Regions from separate parts of the Pseudogracilibacillus sp. SO10305 genome, predicted to be linked through region 1. Evidence: riboswitches for the same ligand, from Rfam matches in the RefSeq annotation. Region 1 holds a riboswitch; the other holds the start of a gene.
The links. A riboswitch is a leader RNA that binds a small molecule or an ion and turns the genes downstream of it on or off. The one in region 1 is predicted to bind FMN.
Positions count from the first base shown of each region.

Region 1 (7,667 bases):
TAAGTTTAATAGTACAAAACATAAAATAACAAACCTTTTAGCAATCCAATTAGCATATAAAATGGATTGCTAATTTTTGTTGATTTAACAATGTTTATCTACAAAAAGAAAGAGAAATGGCTACTTATTTGGCACTTATTTTACCAAGACGACATAAACTTGTGTCAACTGCATAATTCATTAGCAAAACACCCCCTAATAACTAAGCTAATTCCTCTGATAAATAACTAAGTAATTGGAAATTTATGTTAAAATTATAATTTGGATTGTGAATTAGTGTACTTAAAGTAACGGGGGCTTTAGTTAAATAACCATCTTCCACAATCGGGCGCGATTGTTGCATAAGGAAACATATATAACAAAGGAACTTCCAGTAAATGGAAGTTCCTAGTTTTTTTATAATAAAACAACATTGAACTTTAACAGAGCCATTTTAAAAGAAACGCTAAATCTATTGATATAACAGCATTCCTAGTTACTTAATACAACTTATTCCTTCTTATCCATAAACGACCACCAGTTATAGTTCTAATCGAGATTGATTTCCATGATGACTTTTATTATTTTTTCATAATTAGTTCGGGTTTGCTTATGTATCCTAAAGCTCATAATAGGTATCACATAATATAAAAGGTATAATAAGAAAGCAAAAAAAACATTTCAGATAAATTTAATGCATACATCAATTGAAACAACAATAGTGATTGTGAATATTTTTTCCTTCTACAAAAAAGCCATTACCTACTAAGGTAACAGCCTTTATCCCCTAACATATACTTGCCCCAATCTTGCCCCAAATTAATATATTTTAAAGTGTTTAAATAAAAAAGACAAAAAAATAATTATGCTTACAACCGTTGATACATCAACGATTAACAGATTTTAAAACCCGTTAAAGGTAAGCATAATTTTACAGGGGGAATACGAGAAAGTCTTACATTCATAAGTATACCCCCCCTAAACATTTATAAACATATTTTTTGAAAAAAATTACATTTTATTTCATCGCATGAACAATGTCTTCGTAAACAGTATGCCATAAGTCCTCGTCCGTAGTGAATCTTTTACGTGATTCTGTCGCGTATTCCTTAAATGCAGCCTCATATGCAGGATCTTCTTTTGGTGGAAAATTTTTCTTAAAACTATTTGCATATTTCTCAACTTCTGGTGCCATTGGACCCCATGTGCCTAATTCATTTCCAGCTTCATCTAAGAAAATAAAAATAGGGATAATTCTTTTTTCGTTTGTTAAATATTGATCCATTAATTCTAAGTGAGAATCACGTGGCAATACACGAACTGGAATATTCGCTTTTTCTAAAGTACGGAATAAAATTGGAATATCTAACATACAATGGCCACACCACACTTCCCCAAGTACGATTACACGTGTTGTTTGTTTTTCTTGAAGTGCTTCGATATCTTTTTCGGGTACTTGAAAGTTTTCATAAATTTGCATAAAGCCATCTTTTAAATCTGCTAAGTCTGCCATATATTGTGCTGTTGTTTGTCCTTTTTCAAACCAATTATTTAAATTCATTACTGTTCGCTCCTTTTTATATGATTAATGCTAGTGTACTGTAAATAGATACAAACGTAAAGATGTGTCGTGTTTGCTTGTGCACCATTTTTTTCGTATGATAAAAGAAAAAATATTCGGGGGAAGTCGACATGGAAGTTGCAACAGTAGCCGATGCAAAAGATGTACATGCCATCATGACGGCAGCATTTTCACGCTATAAGCATGACCCATTTCCAACAAGTGCGCTACAGGAAACGGTAGCATCTGTACGGAAGGATTTACAAAACGGGGAATTAGCCTTTTTTTATGTTGAAAAGAATGAGCGTGTTGGAATGGTGCGTTGTGTATTAAAAAAGGACTATTTATATTTTAGACGTCTCAGTGTGTTGCCAAAGATGCAAGGGAAGGGCATCGCCAAAAAGATATTGGCGTATTTAGAAGTGGAAGCAGAACGATTAAACTTGTCAACGATTCGTTGTAAAGTAAGAAAATCAGAACCGAAAAACATAGCATTGTATGAAAGTGTTGGGTATGTCATTACCGGGGAAGAAGATGTAGAAAAAGAACATGGTGCATTGCCGATCGTCTTGATGGAAAAACAATTACACTAGTCAAAAAAGTATTTAGGTATTTATCTGTTGCAATTTTTAAAAAAATGTTTTATGATTGATTTACAATTACATATCGATTCTTCGGGGCAGGGTGAGATTCCCGACCGACGGTAAGAAGTTTATATAAACTTTAAGCCCGTGACCTGCTATATATAATATAGTGGCTGATCTGGTGTAATTCCAGAGCCGACAGTAAAGTCTGGATGGGAGAAGATGAAGCTATGGTTCGTGCGATATACGTTAATTTGTATATATGCGCTTATTCCCTATACAATAATGCCCTAAAACGACATGTTTTAGGTTTTTTTATTTGTAAAAAGGGACTTGAAATATAGCTTCTTCCTTCATTAAGTTTTGAATCGATAGAAAAATGAAAGGGAGAAGAGAGCAGATGCAAAAGTCACAAAGTTCATCAAAGTTATTGAAGTTAGTTGTTTTATCGTTGTTAGCTACGATGTCACTCGTATTATTTTTCATTAGTTTTCCATTACCACTATTACCACCTTATTTAAAGGTTGATTTTAGTGATATTCCAGCATTAATTGCAGGAATGATTTTTTCACCAGCTGCAGGGGTACTCGTTGTATTTTTGAAAAACCTTATGTACTTCGTTGCAAAAGGGGCAACAGATCCTGTAGGTGTTGTAGCAAACTTTATCGCTGGTACGTTATATGTATTCCCGGTCGCTTATTTATACCGTAAATATAGTGGCATCAACTCTATCGTCATCGGGTTAACCATTGGGACAGTAGTAATGGCAGTTGTAATGACGATTTTAAATTACTTCATCATTTTACCTGCATACGGCATGTTTGTCGGTGTTGGATTTACAGATACGGCTAAATGGATTGCTGTTATTGGTGGGGTATTACCGTTCAACTTTATTAAAGGGGTTATCGTAAGTATTTTATTCGTACCTTTATTCTTTAAGTTGAAAGAGTGGATTGAAAAGAAAAAAGTGCCAACGAGCGCTGCTTAATATAAAACATATACACGATATGGTGTCGGTCGCAAATTGATATGCTACTGACACCATTTTTATATTGTCCTCAGATGTCGCCGCGTCGCCGTCCAACTGGACAAAAGAAAACACTACAGCATATCCATCAAACATGTCGTAGTGTTCATCATTCCAACTTAATCTTCTAATGTAAACGTAAATGTTACGTCGTTTTTATATTTTCCACGTTCAAAAGTTCGTTCGATAAATGTGACATCATTATCGTGTGTGACGAGCAGAACGGTAGAGGCTCTTGTACCATAACGATCTGTTTCAATGAATATCGAGGAGAGGGCACGCTCTAATTCTTGCGGCACGCCTGTATTTGGCAATAGATTGTCTGGTGCGCGTTCCACTAGAGCGAGTTGCTCGAATAATACGTCTACATCGACAATGTCCACCGAATGTACATATTCCGCTAACATTTTACGAGCTCGGTCCACTTTAGGCCACGGGGTGTTTAAAAACGCATTGCTCACCGTATGAGTACCAGGAGGAACTGATGTTATCTCACCTTGGCGGTTCGCATAATACATCAGCTTGTCCACAGACCCGACGAGCACATTAAAACCGTTATATTGTGCGCGATTTTGATGCAATTTTTCTAAAAACGCTTCTGGCGTATCGTCGCCTAATACAAAAGACGGGACGATTTCGCCACGTGTTTGTCGGTTTGGATGTTCATTTGCCATATCCCGGTAGTTCGTTAGGGCGGCAAACCTGCCGTCTTTCGTCAACGCCATCCACGTACCACCTGCACGTAAATCACGGCCAGCGAGCAATTGGGGATGGTCCTCCCACCAATTAGCGGCAGCAGTTGGCCGATTATAAAATTCATCGCGATTCGCAGCGACGATTAGTTTGTATGTCGGGTGATCTCCTTGATGAAAACTAATAATACACATAGGACAGCCTACTTTCTTCTTTTTACGACGCCGATTGTACAACGGGAAATACAAATTTTCGCATCTTGTTCATCGCGAATGTCGATGTTCCACACTTGTGTCGTACGCCCGATATGTATTGGTGTAGCAGTTGCGGTTACGACACCTTCTCGTTTACTTTTTAAATGATTCGCATTAATTTCGACACCGAAAACAGCTTCTTCTTCTTCTTCGTTAACATTTAAAAAGCCACCAATACTTGCCGCAGTTTCAGCTAATAAGACACTTGCGCCACCGTGTAAATATCCTGCTGGTTGATGTGTTCGTTCATCGACAGGCATCGTCATGACGACACGGTTTTTTTCTAATGTTACGATTTCTATTCCTAATGCTTCCATTAATTTATTTTCCTTAAACATTGTATCATCCTCCAATAAAATTAAAATAAAAACGGAGCAGCTTTCGTGATATTATATCATGAAAACTGCTCCGTTTGGACAAATGCATTACATAAAAATAGAAATCAAAATGGAAATGCCTAATAAAAAACCGTACATCGTATTCGTCTTTCCAGTATTTGCCATTGCCGGCATCATTTCAAGCGGTGTTGTATTTTCAGCGAATCCTCTAATAACATGCACAGCTTTTGGAACACTTAATAAAACGATGAGCGACCAAATGGGCAATGTCCCGACGATAATTAATAACATCGTAATGACATATGCACTAAGGAAGAAAAACGCCTGCATCGTAATAGCCCCTTTTCTCCCGAGTAAAATCGCTAACGTTTTTCGTCCACTAATTTTATCGTTATCAAGGTCACGAATATTGTTCGCCATCAAAATCGCTCCGATTAAAATGGCAACAGGAAGGGAAACGAAAATCATCTCTTTCGTTATAGTACCAGCTTGGATAAAATAACTAATGGCAATCATGACAGTACCCATTAGTCCGCCAGCAAAAAGTTCCCCAAAAGGAGTGTATGCAATCGGCACAGGCCCACCAGTATATAAGTAACCAATGACCATCGATACTGCTCCGATTAATGCAATCCACCAACTTGAAGCATAACAAATATATATACCTAAAATAAATGCAATTCCATAAAAAGTGAACGCTAAACGTAAGACCGTTTTTGGTTGTACCCCATCACGGACGATAGTTCCCCCAATACCGACCGATTTTTCATTGTCTAATCCACGAACGAAATCATAATATTCATTGAACATATTCGTCGCAGCTTGAATTAAAATCGATGCGACTAACATCGCTAAAAATAATAATAAGTGGAACGTTTCTTGTTCCACATAGGCAAAAACAGTTCCGACAAAGACAGGGATAAACGAGGCTGTTAATGTGTGGGGACGTAATAAACGCCACCAAACTTGAAATCCATCTCGTTCATTTAACACTTCTTTGATCATCGTTTTATCATGTGCCATTTGAAAAAATCTCCTTCTTTCTCTCAATAAAAAAACATACTCCTTATTCATCTTATGGAATGGACAACGACATGTCAATTTAATGGAATGAAAACAGTGGAAAATGGTCCATTTTCTTGAGAATCTATCAAAATAAGCATAAAATAGAAGAGTAGCGAAAATGCTACGTATTATTGGAGGTATCGTAATGATCGATTTACAGGAAAAAACGTTACAGTCCTTTTTATATAAAACGAAAGAAAAAGCTGTACAAGCTAGGAAGGCATTGTTCGTTAGCTGGTCTGAAAAAATTGCACCAGTCATAATGATCGATGTATTTAATGCTGCAAAAAATAAAGGAAAACAACGTCAGTTTTGGACGAATGGAAATAAAGATTTTTCCATCGTAGGAATTGGTACAACGAAGACGATCATCGCTTCAGATGATCAAATTCATACATTGCAACAACAGTGGGATACATTTGTACAAGATGCCATTATTTATGACCCTTATGAAACAGTTGGAACAGGGGCAATTGCTCTTGGCGGGATGGATTTTGATTCGAAAAAACAACGAACGACTTTATGGGAAAAGTATGAAACGAGTGCCTTAATGGTTCCAGAGATGACGGTCGTACATCATGAAAATAACTATTATGTAACATTTCAAATAGAAATGAATGAAACGACGAATGTTGCGGAAGTTTTATTGCGAATAGAAGAAATGAAACAATATTTACAACCGGCACCTTTAAAGAAAGTGTCCGGACAAAAAATTGTTGCCGAAAAAGAGATTGCGCCGAATGAGTGGAAGCAGTCTGTGCAAGATGCAGTCGATGCAATTAAACGAGGCGAAGCGAAGAAAATTGTGCTCGCTCGCGAAATGCGTGTGCAGTTAAATCAGCGTGCCAACATTGCATGGATGTTACATCGTTTAATGGAAACACAGCCGAATAGTTATGTGTTTGCATTTGAAAAAGAAGATGATAATTGCTTCATCGGTGCGACACCAGAAAGACTCGTTCAAGTAGAGGGAGACGAGCTTTTATCGACATGTCTTGCGGGAACAGCACCTCGTGGAAAAACAGAAGCGGAAGATAAACAAATTGCACAAGATTTATTAGAAGACCCGAAAAACCGTGAAGAACATCATTATGTCGTCCAAATGATTCGTGATAGTATTGAGGATGATTGTGAAACAGTGCATATTCCGAATGAACCGACTGTATGGACATTACGGAATTTACACCATTTATTTACACCAGTGACAGCGACATTAAAAGCGAACAGATCGATTTTTAATACGGTAGAAAAATTACACCCGACACCAGCACTCGGCGGTTTACCGAAAGAAGCGGCATTAACGTATATTCGGGAGCATGAACGATTAGACCGTGGTTGGTACGGTGCGCCTGTTGGTTGGGTCGATTCGAATCATAATGGCGAATTTGCGGTCGCGATTCGTTCAGGGCTTGTCCAAGGCGAAGAAATTTCATTATTCGCTGGATGTGGTGTCATGCGCGATTCGGATCCACAGATGGAATATGAGGAAACAGGGGTAAAATTTTTACCGATGTATAATGTGTTGGAGGATTGCGAATGAATCATACAGAAAATGTAACCCGCTATGTCGGTAACTTTGTCGATGAGTTATTCCGTAGCGGGCTCACGCATGCCGTCATCTCACCCGGGTCAAGATCGACCCCACTTGCGATGATGTTATGTGAACATAAAAAAATAAAAGAATATGTCGTCATCGATGAACGTTCTGCCGCATTTTTTGCATTAGGCATTGCGAAGAAAACGAAAAAGCCTGTTGCGATCGTTTGTACGTCTGGTACGGCGGCAGCAAATTATATGCCAGCTATCGTTGAGGCGAGGTATGCACGTGTGCCCCTTATCGTGTTAACGGCAGATCGACCACATGAATTACGTCATATCGGTGCATCACAGACGATCAATCAAGTTGGAATGTATGGCGATTTTGTAAAAATATTTGAAGAAATGGCTTTACCAGAAGGATCTGATATGATGCTTGATTATGTAAGACAAAGGGCAGGGCGTGCATATCGAATTGCAGAAGGACCTGTGGCGGGACCAGTTCATTTAAACTTCCCGTTTCGTGAGCCACTCGTCCCTGATTTTTCATTGGACAATATTTGGGGCAAACGAAAAGAACGTTTTAATGTGTTACATACAGGAAAAAAACGTTTGGAGCCGACACAATTA
Region 1 is NZ_JAXHDE010000021.1:19,768-27,434, reverse strand. Features, by position in the region: gene SPD45_RS13410 (thioredoxin family protein) at 998-1,540, opposite strand; gene SPD45_RS13405 (GNAT family N-acetyltransferase) at 1,672-2,133, shown strand; FMN riboswitch at 2,207-2,352, shown strand; gene SPD45_RS13400 (ECF transporter S component) at 2,525-3,112, shown strand; gene SPD45_RS13395 (NRDE family protein) at 3,271-4,038, opposite strand; gene SPD45_RS13390 (hotdog fold thioesterase) at 4,047-4,436, opposite strand; gene SPD45_RS13385 (1,4-dihydroxy-2-naphthoate polyprenyltransferase) at 4,524-5,459, opposite strand; gene SPD45_RS13380 (isochorismate synthase) at 5,647-7,041, shown strand; gene menD (2-succinyl-5-enolpyruvyl-6-hydroxy-3-cyclohexene-1-carboxylic-acid synthase) at 7,038-7,667, shown strand, end outside.

Region 2 (7,667 bases), on a different contig from region 1:
TGGGTCATGGACGAGCTTTACTAGGTTTAAAAAATAAAGAACAACTTTATCCATTAGTAGACAAAATATTAACGAATAATTTAAACGTCCGTCAAGTTGAAATGATGATTACAGAATTAAATGAGGCGAAGAAAAAAGAGAAACAAAAGAAAAAATCTGATCCATTTTTAGAGTCACAAGCAACGAAATTACGCGATGTATTAGGGACGAACGTAAAAATACAGAAAAATAAACATAAAGGTAAAATAGAAATTGAATTTTATAATGATGATGATTTAGAAAGATTAATCATGTTGTTACAAAAATAAAATTCAGTTAGACTGACACGGTGAACGAATGTAGTCAGTCTTTTTATTTGAAGTAATGTTCCACGTGGAACAATTGGGAAGAGTTGATGGTAGAATGGTGTTGTTTGGTACACTCGTTAACGTATTATGTATCGTTGTCGGGAGTATATTCGGGTTATTTTTGACGAATATACAAGAAAAATATAAAGAAACTGTCATGCAGGGAATTGCGTTAGTCGTTATTTTAATAGGCTTGCAAATGGCATTTCAAACCGAATCGATTATTATCGTTCTAATAAGTATGTTAACAGGTGGTTTTATAGGTGAATTTTTAAAGTTAGAAGCTGGTTTGAATAAGTTAGGCTATTTCATTGGAAGTAAATTTAGATCGAAACAAGGTGAAGATAATAATATTGCACAAGCATTCGTGACAGCATCTCTCATATTTGCAGTCGGTGCGATGGCGATATTAGGTGCATTAGATAGTGGGATAAGAGGGGACCATGAAGTTCTTATGACAAAAGGGATGCTTGATGGCTTTACAGCATTCGTTTTAACGACTAGTTTAGGCATTGGTGTTGTTTTTTCAAGTATTCCTGTCTTATTATGGCAAGGAACGATCGCATTGCTCGCTACACAAATCGATCGCATTATACCTGAAGCTTTATTTCAAACCTTTATAACGGAATTAACTGCAGTCGGTGGGTTGTTAATCGTAGCAATCGGTTTAAATATATTAAAAGTAACAAATATACGTGTGACAAACCTTTTACCAGCAATTGTAACGGTAGGTATAGTCATTTGGGTCCAACAATTGTTTTAAAAATATAATGAGGAACTAAAAGAGGTGGATGACGTATGAGTGATAAAGAATTTGGTTTAAATGATGTTGTAGAAATGAAAAAACAGCATCCTTGTGGTGAAAATCGTTGGAAAATTATTCGTATGGGCATGGACATCCGAATTAAATGTTTAGGCTGTGGTCGGAGTATTATGATTCCGAGAGCAGAATTTACTAAAAAACTAAAAAAAGTAATTGAAAAAGCAGAATTAGACTAACTTTTTGGAAAAAGTCGTAGTTTTGGATAGAAAAACAGGTGGAAAATACAGTTTTTCATGAACATGAGGTCAAAAGGTAACATATTTGTGAAGTTGTATAAATATTAAATAACGTTTATAATACATATGATTATGATGTGAACGTTATATAAAAAGAGAGGAAATGAAGAAATGTCATTAACAGCAGGAATTGTAGGATTACCGAACGTTGGGAAATCAACATTATTTAATGCAATAACAAAAGCAGGTGCAGAAGCCGCAAACTACCCATTCTGTACGATTGATCCAAACGTAGGAATTGTTGAAGTACCGGATGAACGTTTATTGAAGTTAACGGAAGTTGTACAACCGAAAAAGACGATTCCAACAGCATTTGAATTCACGGATATTGCTGGGATTGTAAAAGGTGCGAACAAAGGGGAAGGGTTAGGAAACCAGTTCCTATCACATATTCGTCAAGTAGATGCTATTTGTCAAGTCGTTCGTTGTTTTGAAGATGAGAATATTACACATGTATCAGGTAAAATTGATCCGATCGATGATATTGAAACAATAAATTTAGAGTTAATTTTAGCTGATTTAGAAACAGTGACGAAACGGTATGAACGTACAGAAAAACTAGCTCGTCAGAAAGAAAAAACAGCTGTACAAGAATTTAATGTGATGAAAAAGCTAAAAGAAGCATTAGAAGCTGAACAACCAGCAAGAACGGTTGAATTTTCAGAAGAAGACCAAAAGATTGCGAGTCAATTACATTTATTAACGGCAAAGCCAATTTTATATGTAGCAAATGTTGGAGAAGACGAGATTGCGGATGTTGCATCGAATGAATATGTAAATAAGGTAAAGGAATTTGCACAAAACGATGGAGCTGAAGTAATCGTCGTAAGTGCAAAGATTGAAGAGGAAATTGCTCAATTAGATCAGGAAGAAAAAGAAATGTTTTTAGAGGAATTAGGTATCGAAGAATCTGGTTTAGACCAATTAATTAAGGCATCATATGATTTATTAGGTTTAGCTACTTACTTTACTGCTGGAGAACAAGAGGTTCGTGCTTGGACATTTAAAAAAGGAATGAAAGCACCACAATGTGCTGGAATTATCCATACAGACTTTGAGCGTGGGTTTATTCGTGCTGAAACAGTATCATATGATGATTTAATGGATGCAGGATCAATGGTACAAGCACGTGAAAACGGGAAAGTGCGATTAGAAGGAAAAGAATATATCGTCCAAGATGGCGATGTTATCCACTTTAGATTTAACGTATAATGTAATGGGGCTTGAAAGTTCTATTTTAAAGTGTTATAATTTTTAGATGTGAGTAATTTATTTTAATTGCTCCTTGCTCTATTGTTTCAATAGGGCCGCATAGACCAAAAGGAGGTGTTCAAGAATGAGAAAATACGAAATTATGTATATCATTCGTCCGAACATTGAAGAGGAAGCTCGTAAAGAGGTTGTTGAGAAGTTCGACAACATTTTAACTTCAAATGGCGCGACGATTGAAAAAACAGAAGAGTTAGGCTCAAAACGTTTAGCGTATGAAATTAACGATTTCCGTGATGGATACTACGTATTAATCAACTTCGAAGGAAACGAAGACGCTGTAAACGAGTTTGATCGTCAAGCGAAATTCAGTGAAGATATTATTCGTCACATCGCAATTCGTGTAGATGAACAATAATTAGGGAGTGATGTTGATGTTGAATCGTGTCGTTATCGTAGGAAGACTAACGAGAGATCCCGATTTACGTTATACACCGAGTGGAGTAGCTGTTGCAAACTTTACGATTGCAGCAAATCGTCCGTTTAGAAATCAGCAAGGCGAACAAGAAGCAGATTTTATTAATTGTGTTTCTTGGCGTAAACAAGCTGAAAACTTGGCGAATTATATGAAAAAAGGTAGTTTAATTGGTGTCGATGGTCGTATACAGACACGCTCATATGAAGGGCAAGATGGTAAGATGGTTTATGTGACAGAAGTGTTAGCTGAAAACATTCAGTTTTTAGAGCCACGTTCTTCACAGCAACAAAGACCTTCTGGTTATAATCAGAATGACCCTTATCAACATCAGGCACAAACCCAAAACTATGCTCCACCACAACAGCAGCAGTATCAACAAGGTGCTCAACAACAAGACCATCAAGGTCAACAACCGTCGAGCAATCCTTTTGAAAGTGATGGACAGCAAATTAATATTTCAGATGATGACTTGCCATTTTAAAAAAGTTAGTGTGTAGCTTTTAAATTAATGGCGTTCGATCCCAAATAAGGGGATGTATAAATAAGAGTTTATTTATGTGTGTAATAAAAAACCGTTTTTATCATTGCTAGTGTGTGGCGATGATAGAAACGGTTTTTGGTTTTTAAAGGTTTTTCATCGATGTTGGATTGTATATTGAGCTTCATTTTTCAAAATGAAATTAATATATTCTATCCCCAAGACATGGCCAAAATGAAGAAGGACCACCAAGAAACATACAGACTAATGATAACTGTCATTAAAAGTGAAGTAGTTAATATGATACTGCTTAAACGTGATTTTACTTTTTCAGATATTAATATCATAAACTGCATTATAATTGCTACAGCAAACAAAATGATACTAATAATCGTTGTAGCTGTTAACATCACCATATACCAATCATCTGTAAATATACTAGCAATACTTTGAGCATAAACCCCTAAAAAGATTGCCGTTAACATACATAAGAAAACAATTAGGAAATATGATTTCATTTTAATTTGAACCACCATTTTTTACTCCTTTTAATCACTCGTACCCTCGTTTATTTGTTGAAGTCCATATGCTTTACACTTAGTTTAACATAGATATAGAAAGGCCTTTTAAAATTACGGTAAAAGACCGATATGATAGTTTTAAAGCCATGTTTGTTCACTGAAAGATTCTTCAATCACAGATCTATTTTTAGCGAATTATTGTACAAAGAAAAAATCTTTGTTATAATCATGAGTAATTCAATAGGGTTTTCTTCGGGGTCGGGTGAAATTCCCAGCCGGCGGTGATGAGGTGAGCCTCTCAGTCCGCAACCCGTTTTATCAAGCATAAAACGGTGGATTTGGTGCAAGTCCAAAGCCGACAGTGAAAGTCTGGATGGGAGAAGAAACACATTTCGTTAAAAAAGCTATTTTTATAGCTGTTTTTAGCGTTTATTTGAAATGCCTTTTTCTCCCTTGCTATGTAATAGTAAGGGAGTTTTTTGTTGTAATGGAGAATATTTTATGGAAGGAGTGCATGTCTTTTATATGGATGATCATACATATATGAATATAGCGCTTTCATTAGCGGGAAGTACAGTTGGTCAAACGAGTCCAAATCCACATGTAGCAGCAGTAATCGTTAAAGATGGTCAACTATTAGGAACGGGTGTGCATATTAAAGCAGGAACACCACATGCGGAGGTTCATGCGATAAATCATGCTAAAGGAGCTACGGAAAATGCGACAATGTATGTCACATTGGAACCGTGTAGTCATCAAGGTAAGACCGGTCCGTGTACAAAGAAAATTATTGAAAGTGGTATTAAAAAGGTATATATAGCGATGTTAGATCCAAATCCACTCGTGGCAGGGAAAGGTGTAGCAAAATTACGAGAAGCTGGAATTGAAGTGGTAGTTGGGTTAGGTGAAACAGAAGCAAAAAAATTAAATGAAAAGTATATTCATTTTATGAAAACAAACACTCCATTTATAACGATAAAAGCAGGTATTTCATTAGACGGGAAAATAGCAACGAAAACAGGTGATAGTAAGTGGATCACCTCTATTCAATCACGACAAGATGCACATCAACTTCGCCATGAACATGATGGCATTTTAGTTGGAATTAATACAATCTTACAAGATAATCCCCTTTTAACTACCAGAAGACCCCTTGGTGGAAGGAACCCCATTCGAATTATATTGGACACGAATTTAACTATTCCATTGTCTGCAAAAGTCATTCAAGATAAATCTTCAAAAACAATTATATTTACAGGAAAGAACATTTCAAACGATAAAAAACTAGCTGTTGAAAAACTAGGTGTAACGGTCATAAGTCAAACAGAGGAAAATCTTTGTTTACAAAGTGTACTACATCATTTAGGGACATTATATATCATGTCTGTACTTGTAGAAGGTGGTGCTCAAATACACGCATCGTTCATAGAAGCAAATGCCTTTCAACAAATTATTGCGTATGTTGCACCGAAAGTAATCGGTGGGAAAGAAGCAATTTCTTTTATTGGTGGAAATGGTACAAATGATGTGATTTCAGGAAAAACATTACATTTTACAGAAATAAAGCAAATTGGTCCAGACATAAAAATAATAGCAACATGTAACCAAGAAGAGGAAGGTGTTTTATGTTTACAGGAATAGTTGAAGAATTAGGGACACTAAAATCTGTCAAACATGTAGGTAACACATTACAATTATCGATTGCTGCGAAAAAGGTGCTAGAAGATATTGGCCAGGGAGATAGTATTTCGGTCAATGGTGTTTGTTTAACGGTAACGAGATTTTCAAAAGAGGACTTTTTTGTAGATGTGATGCCTGAAACATTTCATAGTACGTCATTGCATGAGCTGACAAAAGGCTCTCACGTTAATTTAGAAAGAGCAATGAGTGCTAATGGACGTTTTGGAGGTCATTTTGTGACAGGACATGTGGATACAGTTGGAGAAATTATTCAAAAGGAATATAAAGAAAATGCCATTTACGTGAAGATTGCATTTACCAAAAATGATAGGCATGTATTACTTCATAAAGGTTCTATTACAGTTGATGGTGTCTCATTAACGGTTTTTGGAGTGGAAGATGAAGTGGTTACGATATCAATTATTCCTCACACAGCAAAAGAGACAGTTCTCAGTATAAAGGAAGTTGGCGAAAAGGTTAATTTAGAGTTTGATATGCTTGGAAAATATGTATATACATTTTTACGAACACAACGAGAAGGACATGAACAAGGCCAACTTTCCGTAGAGTTTTTACAAGATAATGGGTTTTTATAAAATGAAAAGGAGTTTTTCATCTATGTTCCATACGATTGAAGAAGCGATAGAAGATTTACAGCGAGGGAAGGTCATTATCGTTTGTGATGATGAGGATCGGGAAAATGAAGGTGATCTTGTTGGTTTAGGGCAGTTTGCAACACCTGAAATGATTAATTTTATGGCAACGGTCGGTAGAGGACTTATATGTACACCTGTATCACCTGATATTGCACATACATGTCAGTTAAGGCCGATGGTAGAGAAAAATACGGATCCATATGAAACAGCGTTTACGATAAGTATTGATCACAAAGATACGACAACAGGTATAAGTGCTTTTGAACGATCCTTTACGATTCAAAAGTTATTAGAATTAGACGTATCTATAGATGATTTCAAACAACCCGGACATGTTTTTCCACTTGTCTCTAAGGAAGGTGGAGTATTGGAACGCCCAGGCCATACAGAAGCAACGATTGATTTAGCACGGTTAGCTGGTGCAAAACAAGTTGGTGTCATTTGTGAAATTATGAAAGAAGACGGAACAATGGCGCGTATGGATGATTTAACGAAGCTTTCTGAAAAATATAACTTAAAGATGATGACAATTAAAGATTTAATAGCCTATCGGATGAAACATGAATCATTTATTAAAAGAGAAGTAGAAATTAATTTACCGACAGAATATGGACAGTTTAAGACGATTGGTTTTACAAGTACTTCGGACAGTAAAGAACATATAGCACTTGTAAAAGGTGATATACAAGATGAGGTGCCTGTTTTAGTCCGAATTCATTCCGAATGTTTAACAGGAGATGTATTTGGCTCTAATCGATGTGATTGTGGTCCTCAGCTACATAAGGCACTGGCGCAAATAGAGCAGGCTGAAAGGGGTGTTTTATTGTATATGCGTCAAGAAGGAAGAGGAATTGGGTTAATGAATAAATTAAAATCATATAAACTGCAAGAAGAGGGCTTTGATACGGTAGAAGCTAATAATCAATTAGGATTTGCAGATGACTTACGTGATTATACGATTAGCGCACAAATATTACGTAATTTAGGTGTAGAACAAGTTCGTTTATTAACGAATAATCCAAGGAAAATTTATGGTTTACAAGAAGCGGGCATTCATGTCACAGAACGTGTTGCACTCGAAATGCCGATCAAAAAGGACAATGAACGATATTTAAAAACAAAACAAGAAAAACTAGGACATTTATTAACTTTTTAAAGGAGAGAAAATAATGAAGAAAGTATTGGAAGGGAATTTAGTTGGAAATGATTTAAAAATAGGAATTGTTGTTGGACGGTTTA
Region 2 is NZ_JAXHDE010000013.1:20,585-28,251, reverse strand. Features, by position in the region: gene SPD45_RS10790 (ParB/RepB/Spo0J family partition protein) at 1-308, shown strand, start outside; gene SPD45_RS10785 (DUF554 domain-containing protein) at 403-1,110, shown strand; gene SPD45_RS10780 (DUF951 domain-containing protein) at 1,146-1,346, shown strand; gene ychF (redox-regulated ATPase YchF) at 1,518-2,618, shown strand; gene rpsF (30S ribosomal protein S6) at 2,743-3,033, shown strand; gene ssb (single-stranded DNA-binding protein) at 3,050-3,574, shown strand; gene SPD45_RS10760 (hypothetical protein) at 3,784-4,104, opposite strand; FMN riboswitch at 4,337-4,481, shown strand; gene ribD (bifunctional diaminohydroxyphosphoribosylaminopyrimidine deaminase/5-amino-6-(5-phosphoribosylamino)uracil reductase RibD) at 4,594-5,733, shown strand; gene ribE (riboflavin synthase) at 5,718-6,368, shown strand; gene SPD45_RS10745 (bifunctional 3,4-dihydroxy-2-butanone-4-phosphate synthase/GTP cyclohydrolase II) at 6,391-7,584, shown strand; gene ribH (6,7-dimethyl-8-ribityllumazine synthase) at 7,598-7,667, shown strand, end outside.
Region 2: another riboswitch for FMN. It lies ahead of ribD (bifunctional diaminohydroxyphosphoribosylaminopyrimidine deaminase/5-amino-6-(5-phosphoribosylamino)uracil reductase RibD); the one in region 1 lies ahead of SPD45_RS13400 (ECF transporter S component).